2 regions of the Arthrobacter sp. P4_H3 genome follow, and region 1 is predicted to be linked to the other one. Evidence: predicted binding sites of a transcription regulator. Region 1 holds the regulator's gene; the other holds the start of a gene.
The links. Region 1 encodes HrcA, which represses chaperone genes, less so after heat shock. Its sites were predicted from a motif close to TTNGCACTCGNNNNNNNCGAGTGCNAA; they were not measured.

Region 1 (9,431 bases):
GGACGAGGTGCTGCGGGTCTCCGGCAAGACCGGCGCCGGCGTCGAGGTCCTCTTGGACAAGATCGTGCGCGACCTGCCGGCCCCGGTGGGCGATCCCAATGCCCCCGCCCGTGCCATGATCTTCGACTCCGTGTACGACACCTACCGCGGCGTGGTCACCTACGTCCGCGTTGTTGACGGCATGCTGCACCCGCGTGAGCGGATCCAGATGATGTCCACGCGCGCCACGCACGAACTCCTCGAAATCGGCGTGAGCTCCCCGGAACCCACGCCTTCCAAGGGCCTGGGCGTCGGCGAAGTGGGTTACCTGATCACCGGTGTGAAGGACGTCCGCCAGTCCAAGGTGGGCGACACCGTCACCAACCTGGCCAAGCCTGCCGCGCAGTCGCTGCCAGGCTATGCGGATGCCAAGCCGATGGTCTTCTCCGGCCTCTATCCGCTGGACGGCACCGACTATCCGGTGCTCCGCGATGCGTTGGAGAAGCTGATGCTCAACGACGCCGCCCTGATCTACGAGCCGGAAACCTCGGCCGCCCTGGGCTTCGGCTTCCGGGTGGGCTTCCTGGGGCTGCTGCACCTGGAAATCACCCGTGAACGGCTGGAACGCGAGTACAACCTTGACCTGATCTCCACAGCACCGAACGTGGAGTACGAGGTGACGCTGGAGGACAAGAAGGTCGTCCACGTCACCAACCCCAGCGAATACCCCACCGGCAAGGTCGCCGAAGTCCGGGAGCCGATGGTGTCCGCCACCATCCTGGCGCCGAATGACTTTGTCGGCGCCATCATGGAACTGTGCCAGAGCCGCCGTGGCATTATGGGCGGCATGGACTACCTGTCCGAGGACCGGGTGGAAATCCGGTACCGCCTGCCGCTGGCCGAAATCGTCTTCGACTTCTTCGACATCCTCAAGTCCAAGACCCGCGGCTACGGCTCGCTTGACTGGAAAGCGGACGGCGACCAGGTTGCCGACCTCGTGAAGGTTGACATCATGCTCCAGGGCGAACAGGTGGACGCCTTCAGCGCCATCACCCACCGGGACAAGGCCTACGCCTACGGTGTGATGATGACCGGCAAGCTGCGCGAGCTCATCCCTCGCCAGCAGTTCGAGGTTCCCATCCAGGCTGCCATCGGATCCCGGATCATCGCCCGCGAAAGCATCCGCGCCATCCGCAAGGACGTCCTGGCTAAATGCTACGGCGGCGATATTTCGCGTAAGCGCAAACTTCTGGAAAAGCAGAAGGAAGGCAAGAAGCGCATGAAGATGGTGGGCCGCGTTGAGGTTCCCCAGGAAGCCTTCATCGCCGCGCTGACCACCGACGAGTCCAAGGACAAGGCCAAGAAGTAGTGATGACAGTGGCCGGAACCTCCGGAGGCCGCAGCAATGCCTAGCGTCCTACCCCTCGGTGACCCCGCGCCGTCGGACGGCCTGCTTCCCGCGCAGGCCGCCGACGGCGCTGCCGGGCGGGCATTCGGGCTGTACGTCCACATCCCCTTCTGTGCCGTCCGCTGCGGGTACTGCGACTTCAATACCTACACGGCCACGGAACTCGGCGGCGGTGCGTCCCAGGACGCCTATGCCTCCACGGCTATCGCCGAGGTGGAGTTTGCCGCCAAGGCATTGCAGGCCAGCGGGCTGCCTGACCGACGGCTGGGCACGGTCTTCTTCGGCGGCGGCACGCCCACGCTGCTGCCCGCGGAGGACCTGGCCCGCATCCTCACCGCGGCCGTTGCTGTATGGGGGCTGGAGCCCGGCGCCGAAGTCACCACCGAAGCAAACCCGGATTCCGTCACCCCGGAGTCCCTCCAGCTGCTGGCTGACGCAGGCTTCACGCGTGTGTCCTTCGGGATGCAGTCCGCCGTCCCGCATGTGCTGAAGGTGCTCGACCGCACCCACACGCCCAGCCGCGTGCCGCAGGTGGTGCAGTGGGCACGGGATGCCGGCCTCGCGGTCAGCCTGGACCTCATCTACGGTACCCCGGGCGAGTCCCTGGAGGACTGGCGGTACTCACTCGAAACCGCCCTGTCGTACGGGCCGGACCACATCAGTGCCTACGCGCTGATTGTGGAAGACGGCACCAAGCTGGCCGCCCAGATCCGCCGCGGCGAAGTTCCCGGAATCGACGACGACGACCATGCCGACAAGTACGAACTCGCGGACGACCTCATCAGCGCCGCCGGCCTCGGCTGGTATGAGGTAAGTAACTGGTCCCGCACGCCGGAACAGGCATGCCGGCATAACCTGGCGTACTGGCGCGGGGACGACTGGTGGGGGATCGGCCCCGGCGCGCATTCGCACGTCGGCGGCGTCCGCTGGTGGAACGTCAAACACCCCACCGCCTACGCGGGCAGGCTCGCCAGCGGCGCGTCGCCGGCAGCGGGCCGCGAAACGCTCGACGCCGAAACCCGGAACGTTGAGCGGGTCATGCTCGAAGCCAGGCTGAGCAGCGGACTCGAGGTTGCCGGGCTGGGAACGTCGGGACGGCACGCGGTCGCGGGGCTGATCGCCGATGGCCTGGTGGACCCCGCCCTGGCGTTCAGGGGCCGGCTCGTCCTCACGCTCAAAGGCAGGCTCCTCGCCGACGCCGTGGTCAGAAGGATCCTTCCGGACTGATTCGGCTTCGCCGTCCGGGCAGTGCCCGGACGGCCCGGCCTCAGCCGGTTACTTGATCCAGCGCAGGTTGAATTCGTACCGGTGCGGCTGGCCCCGGTTCACGTGGATGCCGGCCGCGACCGAGAAGCAGGTCACGGCGATCCAGATCAGTGTGGCCAGCACCGCGAAGATGTTTCCCACGACCGGAAGCATCACGAGGATGTTGCAGATGACCGCCGCGACGGTGGGAGGCAGGGTGAAATTCAGTGCTTCCTTGGACTCCTGCGCCGTGAACGGCCCGCGCTCCTTGAAGATCAAGTAGATCAGCAGCGACGGGACACATCCAAGGATGCCGCCGAAGTGGGCGAGCGTCGCCCACTGCCGGTCTTCGTTGGCCGTCAGCGGCAGTGCGTTGGCGGGGACACCATGATACTGGGGCTGGCCATGGCCGGCCTGGTTGTCCCTTTGTTCACGTGCGTCTTCTGCCACGGTGTCGTCCTTCGGATTGCAGTGGTGCGGTGGTTCCCGGAAAAGCGGACGCTGCCACAACAGCAACAACCGCCGTATCAAGAATACGGGGTCAGTGGTGCATTCGGAGAGTCCACCGGCCCCTTACGGCACGGTGAGGAAGTCGATGACCTCTTCCACCCGGCCCAGCAGGGACGGTTCGAGGTCTGCGTAGCTGCGGACGGCCCCCAGCAGCTTCTGCCAGCCCAGGCCGATGTCTTCCTTTGTCTCGTGGGGCCAGCCGAAGGCCGTCAGGATTCCGGTCTTCCAGTCGACGCCGCGCGGTATAACCGGCCACGCGTCAATGCCGAGCACTGCGGGGCGGATCGCCTGCCACACATCCACGTAGGGGTGGCCGACGATCAGCACGTTGCCCGCGGCGCCGGGGGACGCCATGACGGCGTCGGCGATCCGCGACTCCTTTGAGTTGGCCACGAGGTGGTCAACCAGCACCCCCAGCCGCCGGCCGGGGCCCGGCTGGAACGCGGCAACCGCCGCCGTGAGGTCGTCGATGCCGTGCAAAGGCTCGACGACGATGCCCTCCACACGGAGGTCGTCACCCCAGACCTTTTCCACGAGTTCGGCATCGTGCTTGCCTTCCACCCAGATGCGGCTTGCCTTGGCCACCTGCGCGCGCTGGCCGGCCACCCGCACCGACCCGGAGGCCGTCCGGTTGGATCCGGCGGGGGCTGCCTGCGCGCGGGGAGCAGGCGGCATCAGCCGGATAGGCAGGCCCTCCAGGAGGAACCCGTAGCCGAGGCGGAAGGTGCGCGACTTGCCGCGCCGGTCCTCCAGTGCCACAACATGCATGCCGCCCGACTTCTCCACCCTGGTGACAGCGCCCACCCAGCCGGACTGCACGTCTTCAAGCACCATGCCGCGTTCAACCGGAACTTCGGGAAGCTCGGATTTCCGGGGAGCCGTGATGTCCTGCGGGCCCCAGTTCTGGTACGACATCCGATACACACTGCCTTGCACTAGGAGGAGGGAACCAGGGCGGCCGTGGGTTCATTTATCCGCACGTCCGGTTCCGCGCCGGAGTTTCGCCCGGAGCGGTACCAATGCTAACAACGCGGCGACTCATATTAGACTGGTTAGCACTTAGACATGACGAGTGCTAACTGGTGACGGGATATGCGCCTGGCGCAATGCCGGGCCCATGGCACGCGAAAGCCGATCGGAGGTGGAGAATGAGCGAACCACGCAAGCTTGAAGTACTGCGCGCCATCGTGGAGGACTACGTCCATTCCCGCGAACCTGTTGGCTCCAAGGCGCTGGTGGAAAGGCACCATCTGGGTGTCTCCAGTGCCACCATCCGCAACGACATGGCAGCGCTGGAGGACGAGGGCCTGATCACGGCGCCGCATACCAGTGCCGGCCGCATCCCCACGGACAAGGGCTACCGGCTCTTCGTTGACCAGATCTCCGCGGTCAAGCCGCTGTCGCAGGCCGAACGCCGGGCCATCCAGACGCTGCTGGAAGGGTCGGACGACCTGGACGATGTCCTGGAACGCACCGTGCGGCTGCTGTCGCAGCTGACCAACCAGGTGGCGGTGGTGCAGTATCCACACCTTAGCCGTGCCATGGTGCGGCACATCGAGTTCGTGCTGCTGGCACCGCGGCAGGTCCTGATCGTGCTGATTGCGGACACCGGAAAAGTCGAACAGCGCGTCATTGACGTCGGGCAGGACCTCGGCGATGACGAGCTCGGGGGTCTTCGCACACGGTTCCTGAAGAGCCTTTCCGGCACACCGCTGAGCCTTCTCCCGCAGGCGCTGCCCGCCGTCGTCGCCGCGTGTGAACCGTCACGCCGGCATGCCGCCCAGGCGCTGGCGCGAGGCCTGGACGCCCTGGCCAGCAGCACCCGCGAGGAGCGGATGGTCATGGCCGGAACCGCCAACCTCGCACGATCCAATGTTGACTTCCCGCTGAGCATCGGCCCGGTCCTCGAGGCACTCGAAGAACAGGTGGTCATGCTCCGCCTGCTCAGCGAAATGGCGGAGGACCCCCGTGGCGTCACCGTCAGCATCGGCCGCGAGAATCCGTACGACGGACTCGCCGAAGCCTCGGTGGTGGCTACTGGCTACGGCCCCGGCTCCAGTGCCAAGGTTGGCGTCCTTGGCCCCACCCGGATGGACTATCCCACCACCATGGCCGCGGTCCGGGCCGTGGCACGCTACCTTTCCAGGATCCTCGGACCTTGACCGGTCCTTCATCAGCCAACCAGGCCTCCGTGTCCCGGCTTGCGGGGTGCGGCAGCAGCATCACAGGCAGTACAACCAGGAAGAGATACGAACTTTGAGCAGCCACTACGACGTTCTTGGAGTCTCACCCGAAGCGACGGGCGAAGAGATCAAGAAAGCCTACCGAAAGCTTGCGCGAACCCTGCACCCGGACGTTAACCCCGGCGAGGATGCCTCGGACCGCTTCAAGGCTGTCACGCACGCCTATGAAGTGCTGTCCGACCCGCAGAAACGCCGTGTCTACGACACCACCGGCAACGAGAACGGCACGGACAACGGCTTCGGCGGTGCCGGCTACTCGGGCCAGGGCTTCGCCTTCCAGGACATCTTCGACACGTTCTTCGGAGCGGGCGGCTCAGCCGGGCCCGCTTCGCGCGTCCGCCGCGGCCAGGACGCCCTCATCAGCGTCCGCATCGACCTTCGCGACGCCGTCTTCGGCGTCAACAAGAAGCTTGAGGTGGACACAGCCGTAACGTGCCCCACCTGCGAGGGTTCCTGCTGCCAGCCCGGAAGCCACCCCGAGCGCTGCGACATCTGCGGCGGCAGCGGCCAGGTACAGCGGGCCGTCCGCTCCATCCTGGGCCAGGTCATGACAGCCGCCCCCTGCGGTTCCTGCGAAGGCTTCGGAACCGTCATCAAGGATCCCTGCAACGAGTGCAACGGCCAGGGCCGCATCCGGAGCCGCCGTTCCTTGACGGTCAAGGTCCCTGCCGGCGTAGCCACCGGAACCCGCATCCAGCTGGGCGGCCAGGGCGAAGCCGGGCCTGCCGGCGGCCCCTCCGGCGACCTGTACGTGGAGATCCGGGTCAACAACGACGCCACCTACGTGCGTGACGGCGACGACCTTCACGCCACCCTGCACATCCCGATGACCGCCGCAGCCCTGGGCACCGAACTCAGCCTGGACACGTTCGACGGGCAGCAGGAAATCGACGTCAAGGCGGGCACCCAGTCCGGTGAGGTCATCACCCTGCGCGGGCTCGGCGTCACCCATCTCCGGGGCTACGGCCGCGGCGACCTGAAGGTCCATCTGCAGGTCGAGACCCCGGCCAAGCTTGATGCCGCACAGGAAGACCTCCTCCGGCAGCTGGCCAAACTCCGGGGCGAGCAGTACACCGAGGGGAAACTCACCGCCAGCGGCGGTGTGTTCGCCAAGCTGCGGGACCGGTTCGGTAACCTGTAGCGGTGAGCAACCCGGTCTTTTTCGCAACCCCAGGAGCACTGGACCAGCAGGTTCCCGGGTCGCAGTACGTCCTGCAGGGAGCCGAAGCCCGGCATGCCGTCACCGTCAAGCGGATTTCCGTAGGGGAATCCGTTGACATAGCCGACGGAGCCGGCAAGAGGCTGACCGGGACCGTCGCCGCCGTGGGCCAGGGCGAGCTGACCGTGGAGTGCGCGGCGCTCGAAACCGAAGAGCGCCCGGACCTGCGCCTTGTCCTGGTTCAGGCGCTGGCCAAGGGCGACCGCGACGAACTTGCCGCGGAGACTGCCACCGAACTGGGAATCGATGCGGTCATCCCGTGGCAATCGGAACGCTCCATCGTCCGGTGGAAAGGTGAGCGGGCCGCCAAAGCGCATGCCAAGTGGCAGTCCGTGGTGACCGCAGCGGCCAAACAGGCGCGCCGGGCCTGGATTCCCGAGGTTCGTGCCGCCGTCGACGGTGCAGGTTTGCAGGCCGCCGTCGCTGCGGCGGACCTGGCCATCATCCTCCATGAGGATGCAGTCCGGCCGTTGCGCGCCGTTCTGGAGTCCTGGCGCGACGGTGACAGCGACGGCGGGACCGGTGGTCCGGGGCCGCGTGAAATCCTGCTCATTGTCGGGCCGGAAGGCGGAATCAGTCCGCGGGAGGTCACCAAGCTGTGCAGTGCCGGTGCGGTGACGGCGCTTCTGGGCCACCACGTACTCAGGTCTTCCACGGCGGGACCGGCCGCCACGGTTCTCGCCAGCGATATCCTGGGACGCTGGTAGCAGCGTCCGCTGATTCAGGGGTGTTGCGGTGAAAGGCTCAGCTGCTACTCAACCGTGAAGCCGCGCGTGTCCACGTTCATTTCGCGGTCGGGCGTCCCGGGATCGATCTGGGAAACGCGGACTTCGTAGTTTCCCGGAGCGAGGTTGACGTTCAGGGAGAAGAGCCCGGACTGCGTCGCCTCGGCCGACGCCGTGACGTCACCGCTCAGATAGGCCGCCTTGTCGGTGCTGCCTTCGACCTTCAGGATCTTCCACCGGAGCTTGGCCCCGGGGAGCGTGCTGCGTCCGCTGATTTTGACGCTGCCGTCAGCAACGCGCACACCTTCCTGTGGATCAATGATCCAGACCGGCGCCACCATGCCCGCGCCGCGTGGAGTAGGCGTACCCAGCCGGACGTGGTTGAACGCGAGGTAATCAGTGTGCCCGTCGACGAGGATCACCACCTGGATTTGCTGGCCGGAGTCCACCAGCCCCGAGCTCGCACCGGCAGCCGTCGCTGTGTACACCAGTTGCTGGATGGCCCGCTTTGCCATGTCTTCGTCGAGATTGCTGTTGAAGGCATCCGGCGAGACATCCACCGTGATCACGTTTTTGCCGGAGATGGAGGTGGCAAGCTTCTTCGGGTTCTGCCACGGGGTGAAGAAATCCGGATCCAGCGGCTTCTGGGACATCATCGAACGCAGCGCCCGCGTGACAGGGTTTTCCTGCTCGGGGACGTCCCGGAATTCACGGTAGAGGAAGACGTTTTCGTTGCTGCGGCCGATCCAGTACACAGGAGCCTTGTTCGAAGCCTGCGTGGTCTCCAGCGGGGCACTCGTGCTGGGAACGCCGGCGGTGGCGGACCCGGTCATGGCCTGGGGCGTGCTGGCCGCCGTTGTTTCGGGCGGTTGAGGAGTGGCCACACAGCCGGAGAGCACCAGGGCGGCGGGCAGCACAAAAAGGAGCGCTGCGGAACGTGCCCGACTGCCTCCCGCTGTGTTCCGGCGTCGTGGATTCCAGATCTCCATGGTGCTTCCGGGTTCCTCCGCCCTGTCCGTGTGAACGTGCCTGTGTCGCACTCTGCAATGGATTCCAGCATTACATGGAGTCTTCGGCCCCCAGCGGCGTTTACGGACGGTCGGCCGAACTGCAACGGGAACGATATGAGGCCGATACGAAGTTGATACCTAATTACGGGAACCTGCAACGAAACGGTTGCGGCCCGGACACTGGACGGCAATGGTCCGAGGTTCCCGCGCGGCGTACTGGCGTAAGATGGAAGGACTCGGCCCGGCACGGAGCCCGACGCTGACGCAGCGAAGGCGAACTGATCAGGCAGAGCGACAAATTTCCTAACTGGAGGGGACCAGAGGCCCGCAGGCCGGCACCATGACTGAAGCAACAAACGGAAGGCCCCGGTTCAGCTCCGGTGAGCGCACCACAGGTGAATTTCCCCATAGTCTTCCCGGTGTCCGGACGGAGGTGGTCATCTTTGACAACTCCGAACAGATGGTTCAGTCCCTGGGCAGCCACGACGAGGCCCTCCGTTTCATTGAGGAACAGTTCCCGGCAGTCGATTTCCATGTCCGCGGCAACGAACTGGCCATCAGCGGCCCGGCTGCGGACGTTCCCCGGATCATGCGCCTCCTCCACGAAGTGCGGGGGCTCGTTGACCGGGGAACGGTCATCACGCCGGCAGTCCTCCAACAGCTCGCGGTCCTGCTCCGGAGCCAGTCGCTCCAAAACCCGGTTGAGGTGCTGACCTACAACATCCTGTCCAGCCGCGGCAAGACCATCAGGCCGAAGACGCTGAACCAGAAGAACTACGTGGACGCGATCGACGCCAACACAGTGATCTTTGGAATCGGCCCCGCCGGCACCGGCAAGACCTTCCTTGCCATGGCAAAGGCTGTCCAGGCCTTGCAACAGAAGGAAGTCAGCCGTATTATCCTCACCCGGCCCGCCGTCGAGGCCGGCGAACGGCTGGGCTTCCTGCCGGGGACCCTCAGCGACAAGATCGACCCCTACCTGCGGCCGCTTTACGACGCCCTCCACGACATGATGGATCCCGAGTCCATTCCCCGGCTGATGGCGGCGGGAACCATCGAAGTGGCCCCGCTGGCGTACATGCGCGGGCGCAC
Region 2 (22,567 bases), on a different contig from region 1:
CGACGCCCGCATCATTGCGGGGCGGCTATGTGGTCAGGCTTCGCTGAGCCAGGAAAGAATTGAGTCGGTGTGCTGGCCCAGGGCGGGCACGGCCCCCATCTGCACTTGCCTGCCCGCAACGGTCACCGGCGGGATTAGCGCTTGAATGGACCCGGCGGGAGTGGAAACCGCCCGCCACCGGCCGCGTTCCTTCAGTTGCGGATGCTCGGCGAACTGGGCCACGCTGCGTTGTTGGGCGCACGCTATCTGGGCTTCCTCCAGCCGCTGCATGAGCTGGGCTTCGCTCAACTCGGAGAACGCCTCCGTGATGAGCCCGTCCAGTTCCCGCCGGTGGGCAACCCTGTTGGCATTGCCGGCGAACCGCGGATCGCGGGCCGTCTCAGGCTGTCGCAGAACTATGGAACAGAACTTTTCCCATTCCCGCTCGTTCTGTAGGCCAAGATTTACTGTGAATCCGTCGCCTGCCTGGAACGGCCCGTACGGGGCAATCGTGGAATGGCTTGCGCCGCTGCGCGCTGGCGCGGTTCCGCCATACATGGTGTACAGCAACGGATAGCCCATCCATTCCCCGAGGGCTTCCAACATCGAGACCTCAATATTGGACCCCTCCCCCGTCTGCTGGCGATGCAACAAGGCGGTCAGAAGTCCCGTGTAGGCGTACATTCCTGTGGCGATGTCCGCAATGGACAACCCGACCTTGGATGGCACGTCCGGCGTGCCCGTGATGGAGACCAAGCCGCTTTCGCACTGGATCAGCAGATCGTAGGCCTTCTTTTGCTCGTATGACCCGCCTGACCCATAGCCGGAGATGTCGCAGGTGATCAGGTCCGGGCGGGTCGCCTTGAGCTGCTGCGCGCCGATCCCCAGGCGGTCTGCGGCGCCGGGGGCCAGGTTCTGGACCAGGATGTCAGCTTTGGCAATCAGCTCCAGCAATACGCGGCGGCCGTCATCGCTCTTGGCGTCCAGTTCGATGGACTCCTTGCCCCGGTTGAGCCAGACAAAATGGCTCGCGAGTCCGTTCACTGTGGTGTCGTAGCCGCGGGCGAGGTCGCCGACGCCAGGCCGTTCCACTTTGATGACCCGTGCCCCGAGGTCCGCCAGCTGACGGGTTGCGAACGGTGCGGCCACAGCCTGCTCGAGCGAGACGACGACGATGCCGTCCAGCGGTCCACGGGAGATTGCCTTCGGGCTGGTTGCTTGTTTGTCCATGCCATCAGTCTTGTGCCGGCCATCACAGCCGTCCAATGATGGTTGGTAGTGCAATCGATACGTCGCGTGCATAATGGCTGGATGGATCTACGGGAATTGGAATGGTTTGTGGCGCTCGCGGAATCGGAGCATGTGACCGAGACATCCGAGGCACTGAGCATTTCCCAACCGACCCTTTCCCGGGCAGTCGGCAGGCTTGAAAAGCATTTCGGAGTACAGCTCTTCGAACGCTCCGGTAACCGGATCAGGCTCAACCGGTATGGAGAAGTACTGCGTGCCCACGCGCTCCGGTCGCTCGGCGAAATCAGTACCGCCGAGCAGCGGATTTCATCCATGATCGACCCGGGCAAGGGCATCATCTCGCTCGCGTTCGTCACATCGTATGGTTCGTGGCTGGTGCCGCAGCTCATCCAGGAATACCGGAGGGATGCCCCGGAGGCCCGGTTCATCCTGGAGGGAGCGGCGGCTGGCCACGCGCTGGAAATGTTGCGGAACCAGGCGGTGGACGTGGCGATTATCAGCCCGGAGCCGCGTGACGACGCCGTTGATTGGCATCCCATTGCCCAGGAACCGCTGCGCCTTGTGGTCCCGGACGGACACAGGTTTGCGGGGCGCAAAGCGATTGACCTTGGCGAAGCCGCTTCCGAATCCTTCTTGGCGCTCCGTCCGGAGTTCGGTTTGCGTCAGATTTCTGACGCACTCTGCACAGCCTCCGGCTTTGTTCCCAGCATCAGCGTGGAGGCCACGGAAATACCCACACTGTGGGGCTTGGTCCGGGCCGGCATGGGCGTCAGCATCCTGCCGGCATCCATCCGCGGCCCCTTATCCAAAGGCACCCAACAGGTGCCTCTCACCGATGACGGCGCCGTCCGCGTGGCGGGCGCCGCAGTTATGGCGAACCGTCGGCAGCCACCTCCCGTAGCTCTCTTCATCGACTTCCTCCGGGCGCATCCCGTACTCAGGCCGTGACGATTCAGTATGCACTGCATGCATCAACATGAGACGAAAAGGCTATTGGTCAGAAGCGGGGAGCCGCGGTCAGACTGGGTGGCATGACTACCTCAGCAACTACTCCGCACACCGTTGAAAAGAATTACGTCGCCGGCTGGACGGGCAGGTATTTTGAAGACTTTTGTGTCGGCGATACCTACCGGCATCCCCTGGGCCGCACCATCACCAGGACTGACAACATCTGGACTACTCTTCTGACGCAGAACTCATCACCCATCCATTTTGACGCCCATTACGCCGCGCAGACCGAGTTCAAGCAGCCGCTTGTTGACTCGACGTTTACGTTGGCGCTTGTCACAGGCCAGTCTGTTGTTGACCTGTCGCAGCATGTATTCGCCAACCTCGGATGGGACAGCGTCAGGCTCCCGCACCCCGTTTTTGAGGGCGACACAATCTATTCCGAGTCCGAGGTGCTCTCCACCCGGGAGTCCGCATCGCGCCCGGACATCGGAATCGTGAAAGTCCGCACCCTCGGCTTCAATCAGGAGTCCCGGATTGTGATTGTTTTCGAACGCACCATGATGATCTACAAACGTGGCCACGGACCGGACTTCACCGGAGTGCAGCCGGCCTGGGATGAACAGTCGCTGAAGGCCCTCAAGTAGATGGATATCCGGCTCGCGTCCACCTTCCTTTTCGTTCCGGGGTCACGTCCGGACCGATTTGCCAAGGCTGTGGCTTCCGGCGCGGATGCCGTGATCATCGATCTGGAGGACGCCGTGGCACCAGAGGAGAAGCACAACGCGCGGTCTGCTGCTGCTGAGTTTGTGGACGCCACCCCGGCCGTGGTCCGGATCAACAGCCTCGACTCCCCCTGGCTGGAACCTGATCTGGCGGCCTTGACGGGTCGGCGCTACCTCAAAGGGGTGGTGGTCCCCAAGGGGTCTTCGCCGGAGGAACTTACGGCGGTGGCCCAGGTGTTGGGTCCGGTGCCGCTCGTGGCGCTGGTGGAGTCGGCCGCAGGAGTACTGCGCGCCGCCGAGCTGGCACGCGTACCTGGTGTTGTCCGGCTGGCCTTCGGAAATCTCGACTTTGCGGCAGATACCGGAATTTCCACCTCCCAGCCGGATGAGCCGGAGCTGCTGTACGCATGTTCCCTGCTGGTCATCGCCTCCAGGGCAGCAGGATTGGCGGGTCCCGTTGCCGGTGTCACGCAGAGCGTCACCGATCCCGCTGCTGTGGCACGTGATGCCGAAAGGCAGCGGCGGCTGGGCTTCACCGGAAAGTTGCTGATTCACCCCGGGCAGGTGGCCGGCGCAAGGCGGGCATTCCAAGCACTTGAGCAGGACGTGGAGTGGGCGAACCGGGTCCTGGCGGCAGTCAGGTCCTCGCGCGACGCCGTCGTGCTGGTCAATGGTGAGATGGTGGACAAACCGGTGATTCTGCGTGCCGAGCGAATCCTTGCCGCGGCAGGCGCACCCTCCGGTGCTACGTTCCCTTCGATGCGTGGATCCCACGGGACCTTTTGAGGATGACCCCAACTGTTCGACTCCTTTGTGACTGGTTCCCTACCGGGCGGCACCATGTCCGCGCCCGTCAGTTGTCAGTAAACTGGGACGCATGACAGAGCAGGAACCGGCCCCGCCCGGGGCCGCTGCGGACGCGGCTGTCACCTCAGCGCAGGTTGAGGACGGCGAGGCCCCTCGCGCGGCGGATCCCGGCGGCGTCGACACCTCCTTACGCACTTCGGCACAGCGGTCCCGCACGTTTGCCGGGATCCTGGTGAACACCGCCCTGGCCAACATCACCACCAGCTACCTGTGGTTCGCCCTGACGTTCTGGGTCTACCTGGAAACGCGGAACGTGATCGCCACCGGAGTGATCGGCGGCGCGTACATGCTGTTGATCGCCCTTTCCAGCATCAGCTTCGGCACCTTCGTGGACCGCTACCGCAAGCTGGCGGTGATGCGCTTCGCCGCCGGCTTCACCCTGGTGATGTTCGTGCTGTCCGGAGTCATGTTCCTGCTGACACCCTTCGCCTCGATGCTGGACCTGACACAGCCGTGGTTCTGGATCTTCGCCGTGATCATCCTGGTCGGTGCGGTGGTGGAAAATATGCGGAACATCGCCCTGTCCACCACGGTCACCATCCTCATCGAGCCGGACCGGCGGGTAAATGCCAACGGGCTGGTGGGCATGGTGCAGGGACTGATGTTGATCGTCACCTCGGTGCTGTCAGGGTTGTCGGTCGGGCTGCTGGGCATGGGCTGGACGGTCGTCGTCGCCCTGGTGCTCACGGCGCTGGCCTTCGCGCACCTGCTCACCTTGCGCATGCCCGAGGAGGTGCGCGCGGCGGCGACGGACGCACACGGCGGCTTCGACCTGCGCGGTTCGCTCGCCGCCGTGTTGGCCATTGGCGGACTGTTCGCGCTGATCCTGTTCTCCACGTTCAACAATTTCATCGGTGGCGTCTATATGGCGTTGATGGACCCGTATGGCCTGGAGATGTTCCCCGTGGAGTTGTGGGGCACCTTCTTCGCTGTTGCTTCCACCGGGTTCCTCGTGGGCGGTGCGTTGATCGGCAAGTTCGGACTCGGGTCCAACCCACTGCGCACCATGCTCATCGCGGTGATCGTCATGGGCGTCCTCGGTGCGGTTTTCACGCTGCGGGAGTTGGCATGGCTGTACATCGCCGGCATCTGGCTGTACCTGGTCCTGGTCCCCTTCGTCGAGGCAGCCGAGCAGACGGTCATCCAGCAGGTGGTGCCCCTGCCGCGGCAGGGCCGGGTGTTCGGATTCGCCATGGCGTTCGAGTCCGCGGCAGCGCCGATCACCGCGTTCCTCATTGCGCCGATCGCCCAGGTCTGGATCATCCCGTACGCGCGGTCCGCGGAGGGAGCCGCCCAGCTGGCCCCGCTGCTGGGCCAAGGCACCTCCCGCGGCATCGCCCTGGTGTTCCTCATCGCCGGGATCATAATGATCGCGGCAGCGCTGCTGGCCTTCCTGACCCCGGTCTACCGCCGGGTCTCGGCGTCGTACAAGCGGGCGGCAGAGTACGAGTAAGAAACCTCAGCGGGACCGCCCTCGCCGCGGCCGGCGCGGATGACGCCGTCGTCAGGCTGCCAGCACCAGACCCTCACCGCGGACTCCGGCTCCTTGGGGGGCGAGGATGCTGAACTGGTAATCGGACTGGAGCGGATCCACGTGAGCGGGCAAGTGGTGAGAGCGCGAACAGTCGCGAAGCCGTTCCAGGGCGTCCGGTTCTACAAGGGCACCGGTCACATCGATCTCGATGCGTAGGCCGGCTGTGATCGAGTTGGCGCGTTTCATCACCGCATACAGGCCGCGAACGTTCTCCATCGTCACGTGGCCCTCGGCGGCAACTTGTGCCTGGGCGCAGTCAAGGTCCACTCGGACCATCACTCTGAGCTTGTCTATCACGTGCTTCTTCCTACAGGGTGGGCCGCGACGCTGCGGCCCTCGACAACACTAAGCCCCGAATGTGACCTATGCAACATTTGATGCGGCTTATCAATCTGCCCGCGAAGAGCTGCCGGGCTCGCGGTCGTTCTGTACGGCTTCGTCACTACGAGGGGAAGCCGTCGATGCGATCGCGAAGCCCGGCCGCGTTGCCGGGGGTCAGGCCCGGCTCCTGCGCGTGACGGCGCCGAAGATCCCCAGCACGATCACGGCGCCGAGAATGGACAGCAGCCAGGTCCGGAGGTCGAAGAAGTCACCGAGGCCCCCGCCGAAGATCAGGGAACCAATCCAGCCGCCGAGGATCGCTCCGACGACGCCCAGAACCAGCGTGACTACCCAGCCCCCGCCTTGCCTGCCGGGAAGTACAGCTTTGGCGATGGCTCCCGCAATCAGGCCGAGCAGGAGAAATCCGAGAATTCCCATGACGCACTTCCTTCCGGTTGGAACATCAGCGTCGTAATGGCGCTATGTGCATGATTTAATCAGCACGCTTAGCATCTGGCAAGGGCCCGCTTATGAAGACCAACCCTGAGGTGACCCAAAGCGAACGCGTTGGTTGGCAGCGGGCAGCCACTGACCGGGCAGGGGTGATCGCGGCCCGCCCGGGGTCAGCTCTTGCGCCGTGCCTTGGCTGCGGCGAGTTCGCGTTCCAGGTGCCGGTTGGCGGATTCCAGTTCGAGGACTGCCCGGACGCCGGCAAGGTTTAGCCCCTCCTGGAGGAGCGTGCTGATCCGGCGCAGCGTCACCAGGTCCTGTTCACTGTACAGGCGGGTCCCGCCAACGGTCCGCCCCGGTTCCAGCAGCCCTTTGCGCTCGTAGAGGCGCAGGTTCTGCTGCCCCATCCCCACCAGTTCAGCCGCCACGGAGATGGCATAAACTCCCGTGACCCTGCTGCTGTCCTGCGCCATCGGCCCCTCCTTGAAACCCAAAATACCCTCTTGCAACAGTCTCACACGGGTGCTATAAAAAATCTATCTCAGCCATGACAGATAATCCGGCTGTGAATAGGAGTCATACACGATCTGTAAGGAGTGAGGAAGACATGCTGATGCGAACCGACCCGTTCCGTGAGCTCGACCGGCTCACCCAGCAGGTCCTCGGGACGACGGCCAGGCCGGCCGCGATGCCCATGGACGCCTGGCAGGACGGGGAAGAATTCGTTGTTGCGTTCGACCTGCCCGGAGTTGACGTCGATTCGGTGGACATCGACGTCGAACGAAATGTCCTGACGGTCAGGGCCGAACGCAAAGGCCCGACGGGCGAGAATACGGAGTTCGTTGCCGCAGAGCGTCCCCGCGGAGTCTTTAGCCGCCAGCTCATCCTCGGCGACGACCTCAACGCCGGCGCTGTGAAAGCCGGCTACGACGCCGGAGTGCTGACATTGCGGATCCCGATGGCCGAAAAGGCAAAACCCCGCCGGATTGAGATCGAAACAAACAAGAACCAGCGCCAGGAAATCAACGCCTGACCGGCCCCGCTTCCCCACTCAGCCGCCCTATCCGGGCCATCCGATGACAGGCAGGAAAGGAACTGACATGACCTCAACCCACTTTGACCGGTTCCTCCGCGAATCCCTCATCACGGAGCGGGAGACCGATGCCGGACTGGGCAAAGACGAACTTTACGGCCTCTACACCAGCTGGTGCCTGCTAAATCAGGCCACGCCAGAACCGGCCCGCTCGCTCTGGGCGGCCCTCAAACAACACCGCATCAACCCCAGGCACAACCACTTGACCATGACCGGTCCCGCCGCCACCGACTACATCCTCGCCAGCACCGGTCACTGGTGAACGGACGCCGGACCCGCGATCAATTCAGGCCGGTCAGCCGAAGGCATACTGGACATGGGCACGGATGGCGCCGATTACCGGCGCCGATCCCCGAACGCGGTAGACATCGATGGGTCTGGAGCCCAGCTGCACGTTCGGGCTGCACATCCAGTGCATGGCCTGGGCCGGCGTGAAAGCACTGTGGAGGTGCCCTACAAGGGCGTCCAGGTCCGCAAGCCGGAGCCGGCCGTCTGCATCCGGCGCATCCTGGCCCGATATCCAGCGATCCAGAACGTCCACGCTGACGCCCAGCAGGGGTGCGGCAGCATCCGAGCCCAGCGAGTTTGTCAGCCGTTCGGCTATTGCCTTTGGGCTATAGCCGGGGGCGTCCCTCAATTCCGCGAGGCTGGCGAAAACCGTGGTGGCAGACAAGACCGGTTCGTCCGGGCTCGTCTCTTGCAGCTGTTCCATGATGCAATGCTATTTGTTGGCGTCACTTTGGAGTAGGGTCACAGGACCTCTCGGGTGTTCGTCAACCACGGGGTCCGGCTTCAATGCCGGTCCGCGGTCAACGCACTGAGGTCCCGGCCTACGCGTTCCGGTTCGGCTTCAGCGGCATGTTCGCCTGGTCCCTGACGCCGTCGAACGAACCGGCCGCAATGACGCCGTCCGCGGAGCTTCCCGCGTGGCGGGTGTCGCCCTGCAGCGGTGCGATTGCCACCTGGTCATCGTCGTTATAGTCGAACCAGCCGGGACGAACGATCGTGTAGGCGTTGCCGCTGGCGTCGATGTCGGCGACAGCGTCGGCGAGGGTTTTGGTCCGGGTCAGTTCGCCCACAACCTTCTCTGCGGCTGAGTCGAGGCGGCGTGCGCGCGACGTGTCGCGCACGAGGGCCCGCGGCTTGTAACCCTGGTGTACCGCTTCTGCCACGACGCGGCGGCCGACGCTTCCGGTCGCGCCGACCACGAGGACGGTGCCGCGCTTGGTGCTCCGATCCATCTTGAATTCATTTCTGTGAGAGCCGGGCCAAACTCCCTGCCAGCGCTCGTTGTCCGTCATGCTGGTGTCCGGCTTATCGCGGCACCAGATGCTTTTGTGCGGCTCGTGTCCAGCGTTAGCTGGACGGGCGGTCTTGCTGCCGTGCCGAGCAGTACCGCGGTTTCGGCCGCGCCCTCCATGCCTTCAGGCTATGGCCGGCGAAGCAGCGGTGGGAGGGCCGCACGCCGCATCTCCCGAACCATGCCCTGGCAGTACCTGTTCACCTGAACGGTTCTGCTGTTACCTGATGAGTGGAGGTGGAACCTTTCGATCCACCGACCGAAGAACGGAGAGGCATGCGGATGCGAGCAACTTTTATGTACGGCGCCGGCGATGTGCGGGTGCAAACGGTGCCCGACCCGATCCTGCAGGACCCGACCGACACGCTGGTGCGCATTGTGCCGTCCTGAGTCAACGCCGGCATCCGAACGTAACGCGCCACCACCCGTTCCAACGAAAGGAATACACAAATGGCTACATGGCTCATCACAGGATGCTCCACCGGACTTGGCCGGGCACTCGCCCAGGCTGTCCTCGCCCACGGACACAACGCCGTCGTCACCGCCCGGAACGCTGCCACGCTGGAAGACATCGCGTCCGGCTTCCCCGACACGGCGCTGGCCCTGCCCCTCGATGTCACCGACAAAGTGCAGATCAGCTCGGCCGTCGAGCAGGCGCAGACGCGCTTCGGTGGCGTCGACGTGCTGGTCAACAATGCCGGCTACGGTTACCGCAGTGCGGTTGAGGAAGCGGACGACGCCGACATCCGGCAATTGTTCGACACCAACGTTTTCGGCGCGGTGGACATGATCAAGGCAGTCCTCCCAGGCATGCGTGCGAACAGGTCAGGGTCCATCCTGAACATCTCCTCAATCGCAGCACGCATCTCACCGGCCGGCTCCGGCTACTACTCGGCAACCAAGGCCGCCCTGGAGGGCCTGTCCGGATCCCTCCACAAGGAGCTGCAGCCGCTGGGAATCAACGTCACCGTCATCGAGCCGGGCGCGTTCCGCACGGACTTCGCCGGCCGCTCACTGACCCAGTCGGCGACGCCGATCGGGGATTACGCGGAGACGGCCGGGAAACGGCGCAAGGAGAACGACACGACGCACGGCACCCAGCCCGGCGACCCGGCGAAGGCCGCCGAAGCCATCCTGGCGGTCGTCGAAAGTCCCAACCCGCCGTCGCTCCTGGTGCTCGGACAGGACGCGTTTGGCGCCTTCGCCGCCGTCGCTGAGGCACAGCGCGCGGAGCTGGAGCAATGGCGGGACCTCAGCCTCAGCACCGGGATCGAGGGCTGAGACGTGGAATACACACGCCTGGGCCAGTCCGGCCTGAGAGTCAGCCGCATCTTGCCCACCGGCTACTGAACGGGACAGCTGCATCAGCGGGAGAGGGCCACCAGGTCGGAACGTCGGTCGGCGTTCTCTGCGTCTCTGAAGAACCGTTCCCCGTGGTCGTGCTGATTGTCGGTTTCATCATGGGTGACGCCAGTGGCGTGGGCAACCACATCTGCGAGGCTGCCGCGGCGTTTGTAAGCCTCCCGCTGCCGTGTGGCGCCGGTGCCCTGAATGAGGAGTCGGTGCAGGGACTCCTCCACGTAGGCAGTGTCCCCGGTCCCGTCGAGGGCGTCCCGGACGTGGTCATAAAGTGCATCAACAACGTTTCTGGCGGTGTCTGGCTTGTGCACGAGTGGATGGAGCAGGTTCCCGTCGATACCGAACCGGCTTGCCAGCCAGGCTCCCTGTCGCAGGATCGCCGTAGGAACCGTGTCTGCCGGCTGTCCGGCCTCCCATTCCCTCGCCGCGGTCTCCACCAGTGCCCGTACCAGAGCCGCGATAAGGGCGGCATCCCGGATATCAAGGCACACATCGGACACACGGATCTCCACAGTTGGATATCGGGCAGACAGCCTGGCGTCAAAATCCGGGCTGGCGACCACTCCGGTACCCGACAGACGCTCCACCAGCGAGTGGTAGGCATCTGCCGACCCGAACACGTCGGTCGGACCGGCCGTGGACCACCGATTCCAGGCCTGCGTGCGGAAACTGGCGTAACCGCTGTCAGTGCCATTCCAGAACGGGGAATTCGAACTCAGTGCGATCAGCGACGGGAGCCAGGACCGGATCCGGTCCAGGACGGCGACGCCTTCCTCGTCCGATCCGACGGAAACATGGACGTGGTACCCGCACGTCAGCTGCTCCCGTGCCGTCAGCGCAAACTTTGCCAGAAGGGCGTCGTACCGGTCGTTGCGGGTGTACCGGGGCGTGACCGGCACCGGGGACGTGGCAAGTGCAGAGATCCTCGCGCCTGCTTTTCGGGCCAGCGCGTCCGCGTAGGAGCGTCCGGCGCGTATTTCGTCGACCAGCCCGCCCAGGCGGCTGTGCGGTCCCGTAATTACTTCGAGTTGTTCCTGCTGGAGCTCAACAGCCAGCATCGGGTACGAGGGAGGAGCCTCGGCCGCACGCCCCAAATCATGAAGGCGCAGGACCTCGCCTGCTATCGGCAGCGGACCGCCATCGCGGGGATCAACAATCAAAAATTCTTCCTCAACACCAAAAGTACGCACGTGCTAAGTGTGGACCACGAAACCACGGGCAAATGACCACCCTCCCACGTCCACAAAAGCTTTTGTCGCAGAGACCTCCGATGCGGGCCGACGGGTTTCCCATCCCAGGTTGCCAATCGCGTGGCGGACCTAGCCGCGTGTGCAGATGTGCGGTGCAGACAGGGGAAATCTGCGGGCTCCCACCCCGCGTTCTCCGCCAGCATGTTCACGGAATGTTCATGGGAGCAAAGTACGTAATCTCGATGAACGTGCTTGTCCTGGCCCATGACACCGGCCCGCGGGACTGTCGGCGGCGCTATTCGATCGTTTGATCAAAGTGCGCCGATGTACCGTTGAGCGTGTGAAGGTCCCGCCGGTCCCCCATCGACGGGCTTCGTCACGTCCACTTTGGCTGCACCACACGAGAGGCCCCACCATGCAGACCCGCCGGGTTCTATACTGCGCCTATGCCTGATATCAGAATCTGGCCCACAGGCCGCCTGTTGTCGACCGCCGCGCGGCTCGTCGAACACGCGTGGAACGAGAAGCTGGGCGATATCGGGTTGACCCATGCCGGGGTGATCGCACTGGACGTCTTGGCGGCTAACGGCCCCATGACCCAGGCTTCACTTGCGCAGATCGTCCGGGTGCAGGCCCAGACTATCGGCAAGACCCTCATGCGCCTCGAGGCGTACGGGTACGTCGTTCGCCAGCGCAGCCAGTCCGACCGCCGCAGCCAGGTCGTGTCCATCACCGCGGCCGGGACGTCCGCACGCGAAGAAGCACGCGACCTGGAGCGCTCAGTCCTGGCAAACGCGGACGTCGACACCGACACACTGCGTACAGAACTGCAGGCGATCGTGCGCGGCCTCGCAGCCCAGGCGGAAGAGACAACCCATCCCGCTGAACCAAGGGATCCCGGAAGCTAGACGCTGGTCGTTGACCGGCGCTCCCATGGTGGGGCTCGAGACGGGCCCCGTAGGGTTGGACCGTGAGCAAGACTCGGGTGGTCCCAACGCGGCTAGGTCCTGTTGAAGTCATGTACCGGCCCGGGGACAAGCCAGCCGTGCTGTTCTTCCCCGGTGGACATTGCTCTGCCGCCAGCGATTGCGGTTGGAGCCTTTACACCTCAGAAGGGCACGGGGTGCTGGCGTTCTCGCGCCCCGGCTATGGGAACACGGATGTGGGACCCCTGAATGCCGCCGAGTTTGTTCCCGCGGTGGCTGAGTGTTGCCAGGAGCTGGGCATCGGCCAGACCGCAGCGGCCGTTGGTGTCTCCTTCGGTGGCATGCAGGCCCTTCACGCCGCATACTCCCTGCCGGAATTGGTGCCTCGACTGGTGCTGCACAGCTGCGCCCCTTCGACGCTCGCGTACCCGGACACCCGCCTCGAATCACTCTTCGGCCCGTTGGCTTTCTCGCCGACACTGCAGGGCCCCACCTGGGCGATGGTGGCATGTTTCGTCAGGTCCGATGCCGGGCTGCGTCGGATGGTTGGCGCACTGTCAAAGACGCCAGTGGATAATTGGTGGCACACCTGGTCCATGGAGGACAAGCGCCGGGCACGGGAACTGTTCAGCACGATGCGCTCCGGCAGCGGGTTCGTCAACGACCTGCAGCAGGCCCGAGCCGATCGTGCCCCATACCGCCGGCTGGTCCAAACCCGGACCAGCTGCCCGACTTTGGTGACCGGCTCACGCCAGGATGCCGGTGTCGCCTTCGCCCACGCCGAGGACTATGCGGACACCATCCCCGGTGCCGTGCTCGTCGAGCTGTCGGCGCCCAGCCACCTGTTCTGGCTCGGACCGGCGGGCCAAGAAGCCCAAGCCGCCGTCAGTGCCTTCATGGCCACCCGTGCCTAAACATCTCCTTTGGAACTGCAGAGGTCTTTGATCCGGCGGGTCGGAGACCTCCAGGGCCGGGTCGTAGCATTGGGCGTATGAAAGTTCGTAAAGTCCAGGGACGCTCAGGGCGGAAACTGCAATGACCCGTGACAGGGATCGGGACGCTTCAAGGCGTCCGCGCCAGGCCCGGCCCCGTGACGCGCTGGGGCGGCCGCTGCCGTACGGAAGCGCCGGCGTCGAACCGGTCTCGGAAGAGCCGCTGCCGCCGGCGCAGACTTTGGTCTCAGCCCGGAGCCTGGTGGAAGCCGGCCGGCCCTTCGCCGCCCATGAGGTACTCGAAGCCCGCTGGAAAGCCGGGCCAGCCGAAGAACGCAACCTCTGGCAAGGGCTCGCCCAAATCTGCGTCGGGCTGACCCACGCCGCCCGTGGTAACAGCGTCGGCGCGCTCCGGCTTTTCGAACGCGGTGCGGCCCGACTCGAGGAGTACGGTTCCGGCGAAGGGCCGACCTACGGGCTCGATTTGTCCGCCGTTGTGAATTGCGCACGCGATCGGATGCACACCGGCCACTGAGCTGCCGGGCAACGCCCTCGCGTCCGGAGGCTGCATCAGCAGGCCGGGACCCCCGAATCCACGGGCCCGTCGGACGGGCGGATCCAGAGGTTGTTGATCACCTTGTACCAAACATTGCCGGTGGCCCCGGTGGGCTTGCCGGTGGCTCCGTCGTAGATGGTGTACGCGGCACCGGTGGTCACGCATTGGACCTGCACCCGGGAGCCCTGGGCCACGAACGTTCCTCCTCCGGCGGCGCAGTTCGCCGGCGTGTCTGATGCTGAAGTGCCGTTTGTGGGCCATTCGCAGGTGCCGGGGCTGGCTGAACCGTTATCCACCGTAAGGTACTTCGCGGGAGCTGTCCTTCCGGTCGCCGACACAGCCGTGCGCTGTCCGAGGTCGTCTACGACAGTGACTGTGATGGAGATGGACTGGTCGTACCCGTTCCCCGTGGTGACAGATCCTCCTCCTGCCCCCAACGTGCCCGACTTCCCGTCGGACGACTGGTATTCCAGTGCCACGACCTGACGCCCGTTGTTGACCACGGCGCCGACATCGAACCTTACCGTCGTGGTGACCGTAACGGGGTTGATGCTCGCGGCGTGCGGCTGGCCGTACGGCGCCACCGGATTGGAGTTGGTGACCGGGCCTTCGTAGGTTGCGCCATCCATGCTGTTCACGGCCCGCACGCCAATGGTGTAGTTGCCGTTATTGGGCACGCCTGTGCGGATGACCCTGTCCGAGGGCACGGTTTGGAAGGCGCTTCCGTTGACCTGGTACTGGTAGCTCGGGGTTGCGCCGTTGCCGGCGGCCGCCCCAAAGGAAAGCTGCACCGCGTTGTCGAGCGGATCAGCACGGACACTGGGAACGGCGCCGGGCGTGCCGAAGGCGCGGCGGGGGTCCGACGGCGGACTGGCCGCCGAAGTGCCTGCCTTGTTCTCGGCCACCACCGTGAAGGAGTAATCGCTGGTGGAGTTGCTGACCGTCACGGGCACGCTCAGCTGGCTGCCGGACACCGTTCTGCTTGTAACGGTGGATCCGCCCTGAACGGCATTCACGGTGTACGTGTCGATGGAGGCTCCGTTGTCCGCCGCGGGAGCCCATGACACCACCATGATCGATTCCGAGCCGCCCGAGGTGGAGCGGGTGACGGTCGGCTTGCCCGGGGCGCCGGGTACACCGGCCGGGATGACCGTCTCTGAATAGGGGCTCCATTCCGAGGGATCCGGCGCTTTGTTGGAGGCTTGGATCCTGATTTGGTAGGGCGTCCCGTTCTCCAGGCCGGACCAATGGTAGGACGTGCCGGTGAGGTTGCTTGCCCGGATGTTCCCGGCGGGTGGCGCCGGTGAGATCTCCAGGTTGTAGCTCTCCACCGGTGAGCCGGGGCTGTTTGGCGGAACCCAGTTCACCGTGAGGGACCGATCGCCAAATACGAGCGTCGGAGCTGCCGGGGTGTCCGGCTTGGCATCCGGGCGGGCAGGGGCGGAAGCAGGAGACGGTGCGGAGTCGCCCACCTCGTTCGTGGCCACCACCGTGAAGGTGTATTCGACATTGTTGGTCAGGCCCGTGAGGGTGCAGGTGGTGGCGGGGCACTGCTGGGAGAACCCTCCGCTGCCGCTGACCTTGTATCCCGTGATTGCTGCACCGTTGTTGGCGGGAGGGGACCAGTTGAGGACAACAGTGCGGTCACGCACCTCGCCGACCGTCGGCGTCGACGGAGCATCCGGTTTGTCCTTGACCGTGAGCCGGATGCGGCCATCGATTTCGCGTTCGGCGTCCTGGGTCTTGTCCTGGACCCGGTAGCGGACCACCATGGTGCCCACGAACTTCTCGGCGGGCGTGACGATGACTGCCTCACCGTCCACAGCGGCCGTACCGGTTCCGGTTTCGACGGCGGCGCTGAGGATTTTCAGCGGCGCCTCCGGGAACGGGTTGAGGTCGTTGTCCAGCACCTGTACCCGCTGGGACTGTCCCGCCCGGGCACCGGCGATGACGTCGTCGTTGGCCGACGCCAGAGGACGTTTGGACGCAACCACACGGACGTCCACGGCACCCGCAACAGGGGCGCTGCGCCCGTCCGAGACGGTGACCGGGACCGAGAGTGTGCTGCCCTTGGCTGCGCCATCGACGGTGGCTTTGAAGAGGCTGCCGTCCAGGGTGGCCTTGATCCCGGCAGGCGGCGTACCTTGCAGCGCGAACGTGAGCTTGTCCTTGTCTCTTTCATCGATGTCGGAGGCAACGTCGCGCAGCTCCAGGCTGGAGTCCTCGCCCACCGCTGCCTCAAGGGTGCTCGAGGGGAACGTTGGAGGATGGTTGCGGGTGGGGTCGGGCAGGACCGTGATGCCGATCGTGAGTACCGACGTGCGCCCGTCAGGGTCGTCGACGCTGGCGCCGTCGGTGACCTCGAGGGAAACGGCCGCCGGGCCGGTGTAGTCGTCAGCGGAGGTGAACACGATGGTGGTCGCGTCCTTCACCAGCGGCGCTCCGTCGGAAGCCACGGCCTGTACCTTCGAGTCCTGGGTGATGCGGGGACTCTTGCCGGCCCGGACAACCACCAGGTCCTGCAGGTTCAGGGTCAGCTGCCGGCCGCTGAGGACTTCCAGCGGGGCAGTGCTCCGCAGCGCGGGTGCCTGCCCTTCGAGGCCGGGAACCAGGATGAACGCCGTCGAACTGAGATTGTCGATGTCGGTGACGGTATACGCGATGATTTGCGGCTGGTCCGCGAGCCGCACGGAAACTTTGCCCGGGGCTGGGATGCCGGCCGTAGGTGCGCCCTCCGGGAAGGTTATCCGCAGTTCGCTTGCCACCCCGTCCGGGTCTTCGTCGTTCTTCAGAATGGGAACTTCGATGACCGTCTTGCCCAGGGTCTCGGCGAACGTCACGCGGTCGTCCCGGGCGATGGGCGCCAGGGCGGCGGCATCGCTGCGCACCTGAACCTTAAGGGTGCCGACGGCGGTGCCGCCCCGGCCATCGCTGATCTCGTACCTGACGATCGCCGTCGCGGAGGTCCCCGCAGTCGACGGGGCAGTGAGCTGCACCCGCCCGTCGATGACGTCGGCCTTCAATTCCGCGGCAGCTTCGAGCCGGTTGGCTGTGAGGGTGACGTTGTCGCCGTCGGGATCAGAGTCGTTGGCCAGCACGTCCACTGCGACGTGGCGGCCCGGGAGAACGGTGATGCTGTCCTCAACGGCCGTCGGACTCTGGTTGGATCCGGGAGCGGGAGCAATGCCTACCGCCACCAGCGCTGTGGATCGTGCCCCGTAACGGTCCTCAACAACATAGGAGAAGCTGTCTTGCCCGGAGGCGTTCGCAGGCGCCGTGTATTCCACGTAGCTGGCACCGACGACAGCTGTTCCCTTGCGCGGCGCCTGCTCCAGTCCCACCAAGGTGACCGAGTCGCCGTCGGGATCAATGCCGTCCAAGGGAATGGCGATCCTCGTCGTGTTGCCGGCAACCACCCGACCGGTGACATGCTGGGGAAGCGGCCTGGAGTTCGTGCCCTCTCCCCGAATGTGGATGGTGACCTGCGCCGAGTCTTCCTGCCCATCCGGGCCGGTGACTGCGTAGATGGCGTGTACCGTTCCGCCTGCTCCGCCTGCCTTGAACCGCAGCACGTCCCCCGATACGGCAAGGAGGCCCTGGGCGGGGTCGATTCCCTGCACGAGGACCGGCTTGAGCTGAAGCTTGGCGCCATTGGGGTGGGAGTCATTGGCGAGGACTGCGATGGTGGAGACGTCGTTCGCCCGGACGGTGATTTCGTCGGGGGCCGCCACGGGCGGGACCAGTTTGGCGGGCGCCGGAATGGGCAGGATGGTGACTTCGCCGGTGGCGGACGCAACGCCGTTGGACACTGTATAGGTCAGGCTGGTGGGAGCGCTGAGGCCGCGGACGTCGGTGATGCGCAGGATGTGGTGGTCCAGGACGGCAACCGAGACCGCTGAGTTCCCGGGCAGGCCCACGGATTGGATGACGAGGACGCCGCCGGCCGGGTCGGAGTCGTTGGCAAGAGCGTCCAGCAGTACTTCGCCGCCCACCGGCAGCAGCGCCAGATCCGCGACGGCCACCGGCTCGCCCTCTCCTCCGGCGGCGTTGACGTCGATCCTGACGAGCCCTTCAGAGCTGTCCGGTCCGTTCGTTACCAGGTACGTCACGTAGTACGTTCCAGGGTTTGTCGCACGGAAAGTGAAGGTCCCGGCCTGGTAATCAGGGGTGACGGCCTGCTCCGGAGGTCCTGCCACGCGGGTCAGCCGGAGTCCTTCTCCGGTCGGATCCGTGTCATTTTTCAACGGGGAGACCAGGATGTCCTGCCCCGCTACACCCGAAACGTGGTCTGCGTTGGCCTTCGGCGGAAGGTTGCCCTTGGCACGGACGTCCACAACCACCGTGCCCTCGGACTGGTCACGGCCGTCGGAGACAGTGACTGCCACTTCCTTCTTGCCCAGGCTTGCCCCCACGTCCTGGAATGTCAGGAGGCCATCGGCCCGGGTCCGCACCTGGTCGCCGTCGCTCGTGGCGCGGGCCCCCAGCAGCAGCAGGTCGTCGCCGTCGGGGTCCATCCAGTCCGTGAGGACGTTCTGGGAGATGCTCTTGCCCTGTTCCAGGATGATTGTGGGCACCCGTTTTTGCTTCGGTGCCTCGTTGCTGGCAGGGTCCTTGACGGTCAAGGTGACCTTGGCGCCGGCGGTGCCGCCGCGGCCGTCACTGGCTTGGTATTGGAACTGCGACGTTCCGGCGGCATCGGCCGGAACCTTCACTTGCAGGCCGGTTCCGTTATAGACAGCCTGCACGGTTCCGACGGCGGGGTTGTTGCCTTGGACCTGCGCGGTGAGGACGTCGCCGTCGGGGTCGGAGTCGTTGTCCAGCACCGGCAGGAGGGTGGTCCGGCCGGGGCGGACTCCGAACTGGTCGTCAACGGCGGAGGGCGGCCGGTTTTCTTTGGTGCGGTCCGGGAGGGTGTTCACCGGGTTGTCGTCAGCCGCTGGTTCGTCCTGGTCCTCGGTCTTGTCCGGCGGCGGAATGATGTCGTCCCAGTTCGCTACAAGCCTCATGTTCTCGGTGACCAGCCAGATGTTGCCCGTGGTGACATCGTTGAGGACCACGAGGTCCCGGTTTACCCGGAAGACGAGGTTGGACCGGGCACTTGCGCCCGGGATGTCGGCGCTGCTGTTATCGGCGGGGTCCGTGCATTCGCGGAGGTATTTGCCTGCGCCGGACCAGGCCGCATAGACGCAATCGTTGACGTGGACCGGAGTGGCAGGGGTTCCGGAGGTTCCGAGTTCCACAACGGTTGCGGCTGAGCCGTCCAGAGGCTGCTTGATCAGGCCCGTCTTGGTGGCGACGGCGACGAAATCGGCGGAAGGCCCGCTTTGCTGCAGTTTTGCGTCCTTGGCGTCGGGCAACTGCGCCTGGCGACCGCCGGGAAGGTGGAGTGTTCCGCTCCCCGGGTCGAATATGACTGGCTTGTCCCCCACTGCGGCGATCTGCAGGTCCTCGACGTTGCGGATGGCCCCGTATTGGGCGGAGTCCCGGGAGTCCTCTCCACCGGTTGCATTCACCCTGAGGGAGGTCACCTCCCCGCGTGCGGGATCCGCGGCGTGGACGACGTCGTCAGTTCCTACCGTCGCGACGATTCCCCGGGCGTCGGTAATCACGGGTTCCTGCGTGTCGTAGTCGATGGAACCCAGCATGTTGCTCTGGGTCACCCAGAGACGGCCCGAGCTCGGATCAGCCACGGCAACCGCTTTTTCCCCGAAGGCCGGGACCGCGGTTCCCGGAAGCTGCTGGGGTTGTTCAAGAGTAACGCTGGAGACCTTGACCCTGCCCAAGGAGGCATTGCCGCGATCCGAGACGAGCACACTGCTGCCGTGCTGGAGGACATCGAAGTCGCCACTGGCTGCCATGAGGCCGCCGTCCAGGGTCTTCGACTGGAAGTTCAGGTGGCCCACAAGGTTCTTGCCGGAATTGGTCACCCACACACCGCCGTCGTTCAGGTCTACGTGCGTGGTGGTGAACCCTGGGTGGATAACTGCCGTTGCCACAAGCAGTCCAACTGCGGAAAACGTTGTTGCCGCCGCCAGTGCCCGTTGTTTTGCGCGCACCCATGAACGAAGCCGCATCTGTCCCCCAGTCTTATGAATAGCCCGAAGCCAATATACGCGGGTCGGACGCCAACTAAGTTCTGCTGGGGCATTAGACCGTTGGCCGTTATGGCGCCACCGCTTACGGTGACGGTAGCTTTGGATTACTTTTCCTAGGAAGCAGCCGAGGTGCCGGAGGTACCGCTGATGCAGGGCTTGTCCACTTCATTGGTTCTGATCGCCTTGCTGGCTGTCGCAGCGCCCCTTGCGGCCCGCTTTCTTGATCGTGTGGTCAAAGTGCCGATCATGGTGTTCGAGATTGTCCTCGGAATCCTGCTCGGCCCCAGCCTGTTGGGGTGGATACAATCCACCGGATTCACGGATACGCTGGCCGAATTCGGGCTGGCCATGCTCTTCTTCGTTGCAGGCAACGAGATTGATTTCGCCATGATCCGCGGCCGGCCCGCCAACCGTGCGTCTGCTGGCTGGGTGATTTCCTTGGCGGCAGGCATTGGTGCCGGCCTCGTCCTGGCCCCCACACCGGAGGCTGCCGTAATCATCGGCGTCGCCTTGTGTTCCACAGCTTTGGGCGCGCTGCTGCCTATCCTTCGCGACGCCGGCGAATCGAAATCCCCGATCGGCATCGCGGTCACCGCGCTGGGTGCGGCCGGTGAGTTTGGTCCTCTGGTTGCGATCTCACTGTTCTTTAGTGGCAGGCAGTTGGGACCGGCAACAGCAGTACTTCTCGGTTTTGTTCTCCTGACCGGCCTCGCGATTTATCTCGCCTCCCGCGCCCGCCACTCACTGCTCCACTCCCAAGTCACCAGGACTCTCCACACCAGCGGCCAGTTCGCTGTCCGGTCCATCATGTTTATCCTCAGCGTGCTCGTTGTGCTGAGCATGGTTCTGGGACTCGACATGCTGCTGGGTGCATTCGCCGCCGGAGTCCTCTGGAAGGTTGCCATCGCGCGCGCTCCCGAACCGGACCGGAAGGTCATCGAGACGAAAATCGACGCCATCGCGTTCGGATTCCTGGTGCCGATCTTCTTTATCGACACCGGCATAGATTTCGACCTACGCGCGCTCACTGCAAGCCCGGCCGCTCTCGCACTGGTCCCCCTGTTCCTACTCCTCCTGCTCATCATCCGTGGCCTGCCGTCGCTGCTCGCGGCTCCCCCCCAACTCCACCTCTGCCAATAAACGGGCCGTCATGCTGTTTGGAGCAACGGGATTGCCGATTATCGTGGCGGTAACAGGCATCGGCCGGGACGAGGGGCTGATCTCAGGCGGAATCGCATCGGCACTCGTTGGGGCAGGAATGCTCTCCGTGCTCCTGTTTCCGCTGCTCGCACTCCGCCAGCAGCAACGCCGACCATCGGGACGACGCCAACGCGGCACCAGGAAATCCCCCAGGAGACCGGACCAGGCCGACGTCGCTGGTGGTGCACCAAAGTGAGCCTCAGGTCCCAAAACCGCCGGCGCCGTCACTAAACCTGCCGAGCTCATGGACCGGAGCTCATAGAACCCTGCCCTCGTCAGGCAGCGGCCGATTCAGCGTCCGGGGCCTTCGGTGCGGTGACGCCGCTGCACACAAGGACGATCTCAAGGTCGGCCATGTCCAGCAATCGCCGCCCGCCGGTCAGCTCGTCCAGGATCCAGAACAGGCCGTGGTCCGGGACCCGCTCGGTCACGCGCCCCCGGTGAACGAGGGAACCCTTGTGCCGGGCGACGATAAAATCCCCGGCAGCGAGTTCATGGCAGGCACCCACAACAGTTTCTTCACTCATGGTCATGAGTCGCATCCTTTCCGAAGCGTTCCGCTCTCACAGAGTGCACGTTCAAGGTTGCACGAAAGTTTCCGCCGCATGATTTCTTCGCGCCCGTGCCAGGGCCGCGCAAACCCTAAGGAAGCTGATGGACGCCTGCGGCCCCGGGCATCAAACTTGTCGGATGGACGACACGGAAAAGCACGACACCATCGCCAAAGTCACTGACCGGCTCGCCGCACGCTATCCCGACGCCCCCCGCTCCCTCGTGGCCCGGGTCGTCGCGGAGGAATACGAATCATTGGACGCCAGCAGGATCCGGACCTACATCCCGACCCTGGTCGAACACGGAGCCAAGAACAGGCTCAAACGCGAGTTCGCCGCCGAATCCGCGGAAATCTGACGTCCCAGGCTTCTTCTCGGAACGAGGACTGGGCAGTTTTTGGGCGTCAAGGGTTTCATTGAATCGTTACATTCCTTGACTCGTCCTCATCCTTGGTCCAGAGTTGGGTCGGAGAAAGCGTTTTCTTGTGCATCGCAGATCCACTGCGCTCTGGTCATAGCGGGCAGAAACGGAGATCCCTTGAGAACACCATCCGGCACCGCCGACGCGCCGGTTCGCTCATCGTACGGAACCGCTTCCTGATGGGCGTCTTCCCCGCCGAAGCAATCCCACCCATTGCGTGCCAGGGCGAACTCCAGGCTGCCGGCCTGCTGACCGACGGGCTCTCGCCCTGCCTCACTGCGTCGCCGCATCCGGTGTTTGGCTGGCAGCTGAGCCAGCCGGAGGGTGCGGATCCCGCCGCTGCCCGGCAGACCGGCTTCGAAATCGCCGTCGAGGATTCCGGCGGAGCTGAGGTCTGGTACTCCGGTCCCGTTCCGTCCCCGGTGCAGTCCGGGATTCCTTACGGTGGACCTGGCCTGGCCGGGGATGAGGATTACAGCTGGCGGGTCCGGGTGCGTGACGCCGTCGGGAACCCCGGCCCCTGGTCCGACGCGGCGGTATTCAGTACCGGGCTTTTGGACACCGGGTGGGGTGCCGACTGGATCCACCGGGCCCCGGGCGGCCGGGCTCCGCTGGACCTCCTGGACGGCGCCCTGCGTGTTGCGGGCTCGCCGTTCCTTCCCGTCCCTTGCACGCGCGTCCGGCAGTTCACTCTGGAGGCCCGCCTCCGGCCGGTGATGGGGTGGGCCGGCCTGCTCCTCCGCAGCAACGGCCCAGGCACTGGATTGTTGCTGGAACTGAATACGGCGGGCAGCGTTGTGCTCCGCCGTGCCCCGGCCTGGCAAATCCCTGCCGCTGCTACTCCTGACACCGACGTCCTGGCCAGCGCA

Region 2: the regulator HrcA is predicted to act here: its motif matches at 6,578-6,604, upstream of AC1DRE_RS18285 (Hsp20/alpha crystallin family protein).

What each region holds. Positions count from the first base shown of each region.
Region 1 is NZ_JBFUKK010000001.1:306,442-315,872, reverse strand. Features, by position in the region: gene lepA (translation elongation factor 4) at 1-1,348, shown strand, start outside; gene hemW (radical SAM family heme chaperone HemW) at 1,385-2,614, shown strand; gene AC1DRE_RS01480 (DUF4870 domain-containing protein) at 2,663-3,082, opposite strand; gene AC1DRE_RS01475 (DUF3097 domain-containing protein) at 3,206-4,057, opposite strand; gene hrcA (heat-inducible transcriptional repressor HrcA) at 4,291-5,304, shown strand; gene dnaJ (molecular chaperone DnaJ) at 5,399-6,526, shown strand; gene AC1DRE_RS01460 (16S rRNA (uracil(1498)-N(3))-methyltransferase) at 6,529-7,311, shown strand; gene AC1DRE_RS01455 (GerMN domain-containing protein) at 7,356-8,318, opposite strand; gene AC1DRE_RS01450 (PhoH family protein) at 8,680-9,431, shown strand, end outside.
Region 2 is NZ_JBFUKK010000015.1:63,721-86,287, forward strand. Features, by position in the region: gene AC1DRE_RS18245 (CaiB/BaiF CoA transferase family protein) at 34-1,209, opposite strand; gene AC1DRE_RS18250 (LysR family transcriptional regulator) at 1,291-2,178, shown strand; gene AC1DRE_RS18255 (MaoC family dehydratase) at 2,262-2,825, shown strand; gene AC1DRE_RS18260 (HpcH/HpaI aldolase/citrate lyase family protein) at 2,826-3,689, shown strand; gene AC1DRE_RS18265 (MFS transporter) at 3,781-5,223, shown strand; gene AC1DRE_RS18270 (hypothetical protein) at 5,275-5,601, opposite strand; gene AC1DRE_RS18275 (GlsB/YeaQ/YmgE family stress response membrane protein) at 5,800-6,063, opposite strand; gene AC1DRE_RS18280 (MerR family transcriptional regulator) at 6,249-6,548, opposite strand; gene AC1DRE_RS18285 (Hsp20/alpha crystallin family protein) at 6,683-7,108, shown strand; gene AC1DRE_RS18290 (hypothetical protein) at 7,176-7,430, shown strand; gene AC1DRE_RS18295 (helix-turn-helix domain-containing protein) at 7,464-7,880, opposite strand; gene AC1DRE_RS18300 (NAD(P)H-binding protein) at 7,999-8,409, opposite strand; gene AC1DRE_RS18305 (oxidoreductase) at 8,919-9,749, shown strand; gene AC1DRE_RS18310 (carboxylate-amine ligase) at 9,833-11,017, opposite strand; gene AC1DRE_RS18315 (MarR family winged helix-turn-helix transcriptional regulator) at 11,464-11,925, shown strand; gene AC1DRE_RS18320 (alpha/beta fold hydrolase) at 11,988-12,857, shown strand; gene AC1DRE_RS18325 (DUF309 domain-containing protein) at 12,979-13,410, shown strand; gene AC1DRE_RS18330 (Ig-like domain-containing protein) at 13,446-19,427, opposite strand; gene AC1DRE_RS18335 (cation:proton antiporter) at 19,674-20,666, shown strand; gene AC1DRE_RS18340 (hypothetical protein) at 21,002-21,253, opposite strand; gene AC1DRE_RS18345 (three-helix bundle dimerization domain-containing protein) at 21,417-21,635, shown strand; gene AC1DRE_RS18350 (alpha-L-rhamnosidase-related protein) at 21,878-22,567, shown strand, end outside.